One region of the Kribbella sp. NPDC051770 genome, then DNA from elsewhere that is predicted to be linked to it. Evidence: riboswitches for the same ligand, from Rfam matches in the RefSeq annotation. Region 1 holds a riboswitch; the other holds the start of a gene.
What was found. A riboswitch is a leader RNA that binds a small molecule or an ion and turns the genes downstream of it on or off. The one in region 1 is predicted to bind FMN.
Positions count from the first base shown of each region.

Region 2: another riboswitch for FMN. It lies ahead of ribB (3,4-dihydroxy-2-butanone-4-phosphate synthase); the one in region 1 lies ahead of ribD (bifunctional diaminohydroxyphosphoribosylaminopyrimidine deaminase/5-amino-6-(5-phosphoribosylamino)uracil reductase RibD).

Region 1 is NZ_JBFAYT010000001.1:250,195-256,086, reverse strand. Features, by position in the region: gene car (carboxylic acid reductase) at 1-1,871, opposite strand, end outside; FMN riboswitch at 2,043-2,176, shown strand; gene ribD (bifunctional diaminohydroxyphosphoribosylaminopyrimidine deaminase/5-amino-6-(5-phosphoribosylamino)uracil reductase RibD) at 2,314-3,309, shown strand; gene AB0M01_RS01240 (riboflavin synthase) at 3,310-3,933, shown strand; gene pnuC (nicotinamide riboside transporter PnuC) at 3,930-4,601, shown strand; gene AB0M01_RS01230 (bifunctional 3,4-dihydroxy-2-butanone-4-phosphate synthase/GTP cyclohydrolase II) at 4,605-5,834, shown strand; gene ribH (6,7-dimethyl-8-ribityllumazine synthase) at 5,835-5,892, shown strand, end outside.
Region 2 is NZ_JBFAYT010000001.1:421,699-427,590, forward strand. Features, by position in the region: gene AB0M01_RS02035 (hypothetical protein) at 1-91, opposite strand, end outside; gene AB0M01_RS02040 (sugar-binding transcriptional regulator) at 159-1,142, opposite strand; gene AB0M01_RS02045 (DUF4038 domain-containing protein) at 1,173-2,684, opposite strand; FMN riboswitch at 2,733-2,866, shown strand; gene ribB (3,4-dihydroxy-2-butanone-4-phosphate synthase) at 2,972-3,595, shown strand; gene AB0M01_RS02055 (transketolase C-terminal domain-containing protein) at 3,579-4,547, opposite strand; gene AB0M01_RS02060 (transketolase) at 4,544-5,422, opposite strand; gene AB0M01_RS02065 (sugar phosphate isomerase/epimerase family protein) at 5,419-5,892, opposite strand, start outside.

The DNA of each region.
Region 1 (5,892 bases):
AGCTCCTCGAGCCGCGAACGGTAGAACTCGGCCAGGTTCCGCCGGGCGAGCTTGCCGACGCCGGTGAGCAGCCCGTTGTGCCGGCTGAACGGCGTGGTCTCGATCAGGAAGTCCCGCGGCAGCTCGTACGACTGCAGCCCGGCCGTCCTCGCCATCTCCTGGAACGCTTCCGCGATCGCGTTCTTGTCATCGGCGTCCGCGCGCTCGCTGGGGACGACGACCGCGAGCAGGTACGCGCGGGTGCTGTTGCCGTACAGGTAGATCTGGTGGATCAGCGGGTGGTTGCCGAAGATCGCCTCCAGCTTCGAGACCGCGACGAACTCACCCTGCGAGAGCTTGAGCACGGCGTTACGCCGGTCGACGTACACCAACTGGTCCGGTGCGGGCTCGGCGAAGATGTCGCCGGTGCGGAACCAGCCGTCCTCGTCGGCGACCTCCGCGGTGCTCTCGGGGTGCCGGTAGTAGCCGGAGAACGGCAGCCGGACCTTCACCAGCAGCTCGCCGCGCGGGTGCGGCTGGTCGGACCCGAAGTACCCGAGCTCCGGTACGTCGATCAGCCGGTAGTCGACCGTCCACGGCCGGCTGACGCGCCCGTTGAAGGTGATCAGACCGATCTCGGTCATCCCGTAGACGTCCAGCAGGTCCAGGTCGAGCAGCGAGTCCAGCCAGGTCGCCAGCTCGGTGGAGATCGCGGCCGCGGCGGTGACGGCCAGCAGTTGCCGGCCGCCGAACAGCCGCTGGACCAGCTCGGCGGTCACCTGCGCTTCCAGCCCGGCGTCGTCGGCACCGGCGGCCCGGCGGCGTACGGTCTCGTCCTGGAACTCCTGGTACAGCACGTCCCAGGCCCGGGGCACCAGCGCGATCGCGGTCGGACGCACCAGTGCCAGCTCCTCCAGGAAGCTGGACATGTCGTTGTTGGCCGGGAAGTACGCCGTACCGCCGACCGCGAGCGTGCCGTGCAGGACCTGCCGGGCCATCAGGTGACCCATCGGCAGGTTGTTGAGGGTGATCCACGGCATCCGGCCCGGCACCGGCCGGCTCAGCAGGGGAGCGGTTCGCCAGATCTGGACGATCTGATTCTGGGTGAACACGACGCCCTTGGGGGTGCCGGTGCTGCCGGAGGTGTAGAGGATCAGCGCCGGGTCTTCGCCGCGGACGTCGGGCGCGGGCGGCATCGGGTGGTCGGCGCCGGCCGCGATCAGTTCGGCCACGGTCTGTACGGCGACCTGCGTTCCGGCCAGGGCGAACCGGGCGGCGGCCAGGGCATCGACGTCGTCGTGGATCTCGGGCCGGTGATCGAGGACGACCAGCAGCCGGACGGTCGGGTCCTGGCTGGCCAGCTCGACGGCTGTGTCGAGCAGGTCGAGGCCGGCGGCGAGAACCGTCGACTCGGTCTCGGCGACGATCGGGAGCAGCCGGTCCACCGGTACGCCGAGCGGCAGCGAGGCGGTGACCGCGCCGAGGGCGGTCGCCGCCAGCTCGACGACCGTGTAGTCGACGCCGGTGAAACCGAGGAAGCTGATCCGGTCACCCGCGCCCAGCGCACCGCCCGTGCCCAGCGCGGCGGCGACCGCCCGCAGGCGCTCCGCGAGCTCGCCGTACGTCGCGGAGGTGCTGTACGCCGCCAGCTTGTCGGCCCGATTCCGCCCCGTGGCCGGATCGGTCGACAGCTGGACGGCGCGCTCGGCGAACGCGGGCCGGTCGGCGTACGCGGTCAGTACGACGTCGAGCAGCTCCCGCACCCCGAGGTCCGGTCGCAGTAGCGCCTCCTCGACGGCCGCGTCGGGGAAGGCGGCGGCGAACTGCGGGTCGTTGGCCAGCAGGTCGGCCAGCCGCTGGGTGGTGCGGTCGGCGCGGGATTCGACGGACACGGTGGGGCCTCCGGACCTGGTCGGGGTAGTAGCAGTGCTGAGTCTGTCCGGGCCGGATAGGCGTTTGGTATACGTCTGTTCACCCCCCGGCGGCGGGTCCGCGTCCAGGTGATGGAGGCAACAACTCGGGCGTTGGCCGACGGCGTACACTTCAAGGACGAGTGAACCCACTCGCGTGCTCCGGGGTCGGTGTAATTCCGAGCCGGCGGTGACAGTCCGCGACCCGGTCGATGCAGTTCGTCGGCCGGTTGACCTGGTGGAATTCCAGGACCGACGGTGAAAGTCCGGATGGGAGGCGCACGCGATCGGTGTGCGCTGTCCTGCCTGCGCGGCAGTGGCGGAGCGTGCCGGTTGTCACAGACCCCGGAAGTGCGTCCGTGACAACGAGGGACCGTCTGTGAACAACGCCGTGACTGGTTTCGGGCCGGTCGACGTCGCCTGGATGCGGCGCGCGATCGAGCTCGCCGCGCGCGGGATCGGCAGTACGCACCCCAACCCCGTGGTCGGCTGCGTGATCACCGGCCGCGACGGCCTCCCGGTCGGCGAGGGGTACCACCAGCAGGCCGGCGGGCCGCACGCCGAGGTGAACGCGCTCCGGATGGCCGGTGAGCGCGCCCGCGGCGGGACGGCGTACGTGACGCTGGAGCCCTGCAACCACACCGGCCGGACCGGCCCGTGCGCGGACGCGCTGATCGAGGCCGGGATCGCCCGCGTCGTGTACGCCGTACCGGACCCGAACGCGCAGGCCGCCGGCGGCGCCGCCAAGCTGCGCGGCAAGAACATCCGGGTCGAGCAGGGCGTGCTCCAGACCGAGGCCGAGGACGTGAACCACGTCTGGCTGCACAGCGTCCGCACCGGCCGCCCGTTCGTGACCTGGAAGTTCGCCACCACCCTGGACGGCCGCAGCGCCGCCAAGGACCGGTCGAGCAAGTGGATCACCGGCGCCGCCGCCCGCGCCGACGTGCACCGCAAGCGCGCCGAGTGCGACGCGATCGCGGTCGGCACCCAGACCGTGCTGGTCGACGACCCCGAGCTGACAGTCCGCGACGAGCACGACCAGCCGCTGCCCCGGCAGCCGCTGCGCGTCGTCGTCGGCGACCGCGAGATCCCGACGACGGCGCGGGTCCGCAACGACCGGGCGCCGACGCTGCTGCTCCCGACCCACGACCCCGCCGAGGTGCTGAGGCAGCTCGACGACCGCCAGATCCGCCACCTGTGGCTCGAGGGCGGGCCGACGCTGGCCGCCGCCTTCCTGCGCGCCGGGCTGGTCGACCAGATCGTCGCGTACGTCGCCCCGGCGCTGCTCGGCTCGGGCTTCTCCGCCGTCGGCGACCTCGGCACGGAATCTATCGACCACCTGCGGCGCTTCACCCTTGCGGACGTCACTCGCCTCGGCGACGACGTCCGGCTCACCCTGACTCCCCTGGGAGGGAAGTAGATGTTCACCGGAATCGTCGAAGAGCTCGGGACCGTCGAGTCGCTCGACCTGCTGGACGGCGACGCGGCCCGGCTCACCATCCGCGGCCCCAAGGTCACCGAGGACGCCGGTCACGGCGACTCGATCGCGGTCAACGGCTGCTGCCTGACCGTCGTCGAGACCGGTGACGGCACCTTCACCGCCGACGTGATGCGCGAGACGCTGCGCCGGACCAGCCTGGGCGGTGTCGAGAAGGGCTCGACGGTCAACCTGGAGCGGGCCGTCACGGCGCACGAGCGGCTCGGCGGGCACATCGTCCAGGGCCACGTCGACGGCGTCGGCACGATCGCGAGCCGCGAGCCCGCCGAGCACTGGGAGGTCGTCCGGGTGGCGGCCGGTCCCGAGCTGCTCCGGTACGTCGCGGAGAAGGGCTCGATCGCGGTCGACGGCGTCTCGCTGACCGTCACCGACGTCGACGACGCGACCGGGACGTTCGGGATCAGCCTGATCCCGACCACGCTGGAGCTGACCGTGCTCGGGCGGAACAAGATCGGCGACACCGTCAACCTCGAGGTCGACGTGATCGCGAAGTACGTGGAGCGGTTGCTGACCGCTCCGAAGAGTGTTGCCGGAGGCGACGAATGATCGACTGGCTGCTGCACGAGCAGGTCACCATCGCCGGTTCGCCGGTACTCGTGCGTGAGATCGTCGGGAACGTGTTCGGCCTGGCCAGCGCGCTGTTCGGGATGCGCCGGCTGGTGTCGGCGTGGCCGGTCGGCGTCGTCGGCAACGTGCTGCTGTTCACGGTCTTCGTGGGCGGGCTGTTCGACACCCCGCAGGACAAGGACCTCTGGGGCCAGGCCGGCCGCCAGGTCTTCTTCGCGCTCGTCAGCCTGTACGGCTGGTACCGCTGGTACCAGACCCGGCACGGCGGCGCCAAGACCGGTGTCCAGCCGCGCTGGGCCTCGGCCCGGGAGCGGCTGGAGATGCTCGGCGCGGCCGTCGTGCTCTACGCGATCTCGTACTTCGTGCTGAAGGAGCTCGGCTCCTGGGGTCCGCAGTGGGACGCCTGGATCCTGACCGGGTCGATCCTGGCGACGTACGGGATGGCTCGCGGGTTCGTCGAGTTCTGGCTGGTCTGGATCGCGGTCGACGTGGTCGGGGTGCCGCTGCTGGTGCAGGCGAAGTTCTACCCGTCGGCGGCGATGTACGTGGTGTACGGACTGTTCTGCGTGCTCGGCTTCGTGGCCTGGTGGCGGATCGACAAGCGGGAGGCCGTCCCGGCCGCCCCCGAACCAGTGGTGGTGGGTTAGACGATGGGCGAGGTGCTGAAGCTCGACACGATCGAGCACGCGATCGACGAGATCCGGGCCGGGCGCGCGGTGATCGTGGTCGACGACGAGGACCGCGAGAACGAGGGCGACCTGATCTTCGCCGCCTCCAAGGCGACGCCGGAGCTGCTCGCGTTCCTGATCCGGCACAGCTCGGGCGTGGTCTGCGTCCCGATGGAGGGCGCCGAGCTGGACCGGCTCGGCATCCCGCTGATGACCCCGCACAACCGCGAGAAGCTGCGCACGGCGTACACGATCTCGGTCGATGCCCGGGACAACATCGCCACCGGGATCTCCGCGGCCGACCGGGCCAAGACGATCCGGGTGCTGGCCGACTCGGCGTCGGAACCGTTCGACCTGGTCCAGCCCGGGCACGTGTTCCCGCTGCGGGCGCGTGACGGTGGGGTCCTGGTCCGCCCGGGGCACACCGAGGCGTCGATCGACCTGGCCCGGCTGGCCGGGCTGCGGCCGTCCGCGGTGATCTCCGAGCTGGTGAACGACGACGGCTCGATGAAGCGCGGCGCGGAGCTGCGCGCGTTCGCCGACGAGCACGGCCTGGTGCTGGTCTCGATCGCCGACCTGATCGCGTACCGGCGGCGGACGGAGCGTCAGATCGAGCGCGTCGCGACCACGACGCTGCCGACCCGGTACGGCGACTTCGTTGCCCACGGCTACAAGAACACCGTCGACGGTTCCGAGCAGCTGGCGCTGGTCCGCGGCGAGATCGGCGACGGGCCGACGCTGGTCCGGCTGCACTCGGAATGCCTGACCGGGGACGTCTTCGGCTCGCTGCGTTGCGACTGCGGTCCGCAGCTGGACGAGGCGATGCGGCAGGTCGCCGCCGAGGGTGGTGTGGTGGTCTACCTGCGCGGTCACGAGGGTCGCGGGATCGGGCTGCTGCACAAGCTCCAGGCGTACGAGCTGCAGGACGCCGGCCGCGACACCGTCGACGCCAACCTCGACCTCGGGCTGCCGGCCGACGCCCGCGACTACGGCACCGGCGCGCAGATCCTGGCCGACCTCGGCATCACCTCGGTGAAGCTGATCACTAACAACCCGGACAAGCTGACCGGCGTCCAGGGCTACGGGATCGACGTCGTCGAGCGGCGCTCGATCGAGATCGACCCGACCGAGCACAACCTGCGCTACCTGCGCACCAAGCGCGACCGGATGGGCCACTACCTGCCCACCGGCACCGACGAGAAGGGACTGTAGATGTCGGGCAGTGGAGCACCCACGATCGAGACGCCGCGGGTGGAGGGCGCCCGGGTCG
Region 2 (5,892 bases), 170 kb from region 1:
TTGGTGGGTGGTGCACGTCCGCCCGCCCAACCACCGAGCGGTTGCCGCGCGTCAGCGCGCGCAGGAAGCGGGCGTCAGCACGCGTACTCAACAAGGGGCGGGTGGGAGCAGGCACCGTAGTGAGCGCCAGCGAACGGAGGAGCCTGCGTGGGGAAAGCTCAGTCGGCGAGGAGGCGGTTGGCCATGGCGAGGTCGGTGATGAGGATGTTGATCCAGCCGCCCAGCAGGGCCGCGCGGATGGCGGAGAACTTTCGGGCGCCGCCGGCTACGCCGATTCGGCGGGGGACGGTCAGCAGCTCTTTCGCGGTGACGCCGATGACTCGTTGGTCGAAGGTGGAGCGGACGTGGTTGCCGTCCTCGTCGAAGAAGCGGAAGCAGACGTCGCCGACGGCACCCAAGCGGCGCAGCTCATCCTGGTCAGACTGGGCGACTGCGTTGCCGCTGCGCTGCAGCAGAGGAGAGGGCTCGAGGCTGCCGATGCCTACTACCGCGTCGGTGAGTTGGCTCCAGGTGCCCAGGACGTCTTGGACGGAGACGTCGTTCATCATCGCGCGCCGTACGGCGGGGGTGCCGACCAGGCCGGGGGCCGGCAAGTAAACAGGCATCGCGCCGGTGAGTTCGGCGAAGCGGGCGGTGAGGCGCGTCGCCTGCATCTGTACGGCGGCGTCGCCGAGCCCGCCGACGATCTGGACGACCTTGTCGGCGACCGGGACGCTCTTGCGCGGCATCCGGTCGACGGCGCTGATCAGGGTCTCGCTCCAAGAGGAGATGCCGATGACGTGGCCGCCGGTGAGGGTCATGTCCAGGTACGCCGCTGCGCCTGATCCGAGTGCAGGGAGGACATCGTCGTCGGTGCTACCGGCAGAAAGAGTGTCGGTGTCCACCACCACCGCATCCCTCAGCCCGTACCGCTCCTGCAGCTCGTCCTCCAGATCGCTGTGCACCCCGCTCGGCATCGTCACCACCGTGTGCACGATCCCCACCTCGACCGCCTGCTTGAGCATCCGCGACACCCGCGCCTGCGACAGGTTCAGCTCGCTGGCGATCTTCGGCTGGCGGATCCCCTTCTCGTGGTACATGCGGGCGACCTTCGCGAGCAGGCGTAGTTCGTCCAGGCCGGGGCGGCGCACGCCACGATTCACGGTTCCCCCTTCAGACAGGTCAGGACTGGACTATAGGCAGATGTAGACGCGCGGTGCGCCACCCGGATCGGGCAGCGGATCGCCTGGCGTGTCTCGCCGGCCGGTCGCGACGACGGAGCCGTCGCGGGGATCGACGATGCGGTAGTCGAGCGGGACGGAGTCGTCGAAGACCATCAACGGGCCGCCGTGCTCGCGGTAGACGATCAGCAACCCGTCGGCTCCGCGCAGCGCGCGGCCGGAGATCACCCGCGTCCAGTCCGGCTCCATATCCACAAGTGGCAGACCAGCCAGCACCCGACCAACCAACCCCACGTACGTCGAACCGCCGAACCCCAGCGCCTCCCGCCACCCAGCGTCCGGCGCGATGAAGAACGCGGAGTGCCCGGGCTCGGAAGCATGCAGCCGCCACTGCCACAGGCTCCCCGCGCCGTACACGACCCCCATCGTCCCGCCCGCGCACAGGTTGCTCCACGCCTCGTGCCCCTGCCACCACCCACCAGCGACGTCCAGCCCACCGTGCTGCTCGTACGTCGGCTCGCCGTTCGCCACGGCTCGCACCGGCGTGTTGCGCCACATGTCGGCGACCCGTTCGGCGACGTGCTCGCCGGTGTGCCCGGTCTGGCACCACTGGAAGTCGAGCCAGTCGGCATCCTGGTGCGCCGAGGCGCGGATGTGCGGGCGGTAGTGGATGCCGGTCGGCTGCTCGTAGCAGTCGACGGCGTGCACCTCCGCTCCCCCGGCCGAAACCTGCGGCTCGCGCCCGGTACCGTCGCCACCGACGAGGTAGATCGCGGGCTGCGCGCCGTACCGGGCGACGAGGTAGCGGCAGTACGTCGCGTACTCGTCCGCTGGTACGACGGTCCCGGCGACGTCGAGCCCCTTCCAGCCGAAGCCCTGGAAGACCGGCTGCAGCACGGGGACGATCCCGTGTTCGACCAGGACCTCCAGCAGCTGATCGAGGTACTGGAAGTACTCCGCCCGAGGCTGCAGCAGGTGACCGTCAGGCAGGTCCTCGAACGCGACGTCGAACCCCTCGTCCGCGGTCCGGTCGCGCGGGCCGACGGCTCGCATGTCGGGTTGCACCGACATCAGCAGTACGGCGTTGAAGCCTTTCGCCTGCCGATCCTCCGCGTACGAGCGGACCTGATCAACCGTCGCTCGCCAGGGCAGCGCCCAGGCGGTGTCGGCGATCAGCAGCGCCGGGGTGCCGTCCGCGTGGACCAGGCTCCGGCCGCCTGGGGACATCTGCCAGAAGCCGTGGGCGTAGAACGGATTGGTTTCGCCGGCCGGTACTTGTGAAACCTCCAGCACGCCTGAGGAGGAGCCGAACGCCCACTCCCACCGCCCCGCCAACGGCGGAGCGAACCGGACCCGCCACACCGCCCCGGCACCACCCTCCCCGGAGACCTCACCGTCCCAGAACCCCGGCCGCCGCAGCCTCGCCCCGCTCTCGTGCTCGAAATCCGCCCACACCTCCGCCCCGTAACCCACCGGAAGCGACGCAGACAGCTCGACGGACCGCCAGACGATTGAGATGGACATGACACTCCCGGATCGAACGAGGACGGATACACTGCGAGTGAAGAACACACACGTGCTCTGGGGTCGGTGAAATTCCGAGCCGGCGGTTAAAGTCCGCGACCCGTACCTCCGCGAGGAGGTCCGGTTGACCTGGTGGAACTCCGGGACCGACGGTGAAAGTCCGGATGGGAAGACGCACGTGGCAGATTTCGCGACGCCTGTTCGGCGCGCGCCCAAAAGGCGTGCGACAAGCAGCCCGTCGCGGAGCTGTCGTTGCCCCGGAGTGCCAGGCCGAGAGGACAGCGACAGTGAGCACCACCGTGACGACCACTCGTCTGGACACCATCGACCACGCGATCGCCGAGATCGGCCGGGGTCGCCCGGTCGTCGTCGTGGACGACGAGGACCGTGAGAACGAGGGCGACCTGACCTTCGCCGCCAGCCTGGCCACGCCGCAGCTGATGGCGCTGCTGGTCCGCTACTCCAGCGGCTACGTCTGCGCCCCGGCCGCGCCCGAGATCCTGGACCGGCTCGAGCTGCCGCTGATGGTCCCGAACAACCAGGACAGCCTGCGTACGGCGTACACGGTGTCGGTCGACGCGAGCACTGGCGTCGGGACCGGCATCTCCGCCGCCGACCGCGCCCGCACCGTCAACGTGCTCGCCGACGCGACAGCGCAGCCGCAGCACCTGATCCGCCCCGGCCACATCCTCCCGCTGCGCGCGGTCGCGGGCGGGGTCCGGCAGCGGCCCGGTCACACCGAGGCCACCGTGGAGCTGGTCCGGCTGGCCGGGCTGCCGCCGGTCGGGGTGATCGGCGAGCTGATGAACGACGACGGCACGCTGATGACCGGCGCCGACCTGCGCGCGTTCGCCGACGCCCATGACTTCGCGATGGTCTCGATCGCCGACCTAGTCAGCTACCTGGGCTGACCAGTCGCCGGGCGGCGGCCGCGATGCCGTCCGCGGACAGCCCGTACCGATCCAGCAAGTACGCCGCGGAGCCGGTCGGCGCGAACTCGGGGATCCCGAGGATCGACACCCGCGCCGGGTGATGCTGTACGACGGTCTCCGCGACCGCCCCACCGAGCCCTCCCCCGCTGACCCCTTCCTCCGCCGTCACGATGCCGGCCGTCTCCCGCGCGGCCGCGATCACGGCGTCGGTGTCGAGCGGCTGCACCGTCGGCATCGACAGCACGCGCGCCGAGATCCCCTCCGCGGCCAGCTGCTCGGCCGCGGCCAGCGCGCGCCAGAGCACCGTCCCGTTGCTGATCAGCGTCACGTCGCCGCCGTCCCGAACGGTGATCGCCCGGCCCAACTCGAACGTGTAGTCGTCGGAGTGGATCCGCGGCACGCTCATCCGGCTGACCCGGATGAACACCGGGCCGTCCGACGAAGCAGCCCACCGCAACGCCGCCGCCGTCTCGATCGGGTCGGCGGGCACGATGATCCGCATCCCGGCGATCGCGCGCAGCCAGGCGATGTCCTCGATCGAGTGGTGCGTCGGCCCGAGCTCGCCGTACGCGACGCCCGGGCTCATCCCGCACAGCTTCACGTTGGTGTGCGAGTACGCGACGTCGGCCTTGATCTGCTCCAGCGCGCGCCCGGTGAGGAAGCAGGACGCCGCCGAGACGAACGGGATCCGGCCGCCGTTGGCCAGGCCGGAGGCGACGCCGACCATGTCCTGCTCGGCGATGCCGACGTTGATCAGCCGGTCCGGGAAGGCCTTGCGGAAGCTGTTCAGCTTGCTCGACCCGACCGAGTCGTTGACCACGCCGACGATCCGCTGGTCCGCGTGCGCCAGCTCGGCCAGCGTCTCGACGTACGCGTCCCGGCAGTCGTACCGCGGCTGGTCCGCGATCGAGGGACTGTCGGTGACCGTCATGAGAGCTCCTTGAGTGCTTGGTCGAACTCTTCGGCGTCGGGCACCCGGTGGTGCCAGGCGACGTTGTTGCTCATGAACGAGATCGGGTGCCCCTTGTGGGTGTGGGCGATCACGAAGGTCGGCTTGCCGGGCCGGAACGGTACGGCGGACAGCACGTCGAGCAGCTCGCCGTGGTCGTGCCCGTTCACCTCGACCACCGCGAACCCGAACGCCGCCGCCTTCTCCGGCAGCGGGTCGAGGTCGTTGGTCTCCTTGGTGGTCGCGCCCTGCTGCAGCCGGTTCCGGTCGACGATCACGGTCAGCCGGTCCAGCTGGTACTGCGAGGCCGCCATCATCGCCTCCCAGTTGCTGCCCTCCTGCAGCTCGCCGTCGCCGACCAGCACGTACGTACGCCGCAGCGACACGTCGAGCTTGGCCGACAGCGCGTGCCCGACCGCGACCGGCAGCCCGTGCCCGAGCGGGCCGGTGTTCGCCTCGACGCCGGCGACCTTGCGCCGGTTCGGGTGCCCGTTCAGCGCGGACAGCGGCTTCAGGAACGTCGCCAGCTCCTCCACCGGCAGGAACCCGTACGCCGCCAGCGTCGTGTAGAGCGCCCCCGCGACGTGTCCCTTGCTGAGGATGAATCGGTCCCGCTCCGGGTCGTCGACCCGGTCCGGCGCGACGTCCAGCACCGCGCCGTACAGGGTCGCCAGGATGTCGATCGCCGAGAAGTCCCCGCCGATGTGCCCGGCCCCGGCGTGGTGGACCAGCTTCAGGTCCTGGATCCGGATCTGCCGCGCCACCTCGGCGATGTGCGCGACCTGCTCGGCCCGGCTGCTGTGCAGCGGCAGCCGCCCGAGCACGGGCATGGTGGTGTGCTCGACCGTCAGTGTCATGCCAGCTCCGCCATCGAGGACAGCAGGACCTTCTGGACCAGCCGCTGCGCGGCGAGCGCGTCGTGCGACGCCTGCGCGGCGGCCAGCGCCTCCTCGTCCAGTACGTCGAGCGCGTGGTGCACCGCCTTCAGGAACCTGATCGCCTGCTTCGCGGCCTCGACGCTGTCCTCGCGGAACGGGAACTGGTCGAGCTGCCAGACGCCTTCCCAGTTGTTGCGGCGCAGGGTGTGGAAGAACTCGAACGTCTCGACCAGGTGCACCGAGCCGACCACCATGTCGTCGTCCCAGCCGCGCAGGTTGTCGTTGACGTCGATCGCGAACAGCCGACCGTAGTCGATCGCCAGCTGCGCGGCGTCGGCGGGCGTCTCCTGCCCGTACAGCGAGTGCCCGAAGTCGAGCAGGATGCCGAGGTTGGGCAGGCCGATCTTCTCGATCCCGAGCAGGGTGCGGGCGACGTTGGGGAAGATGAT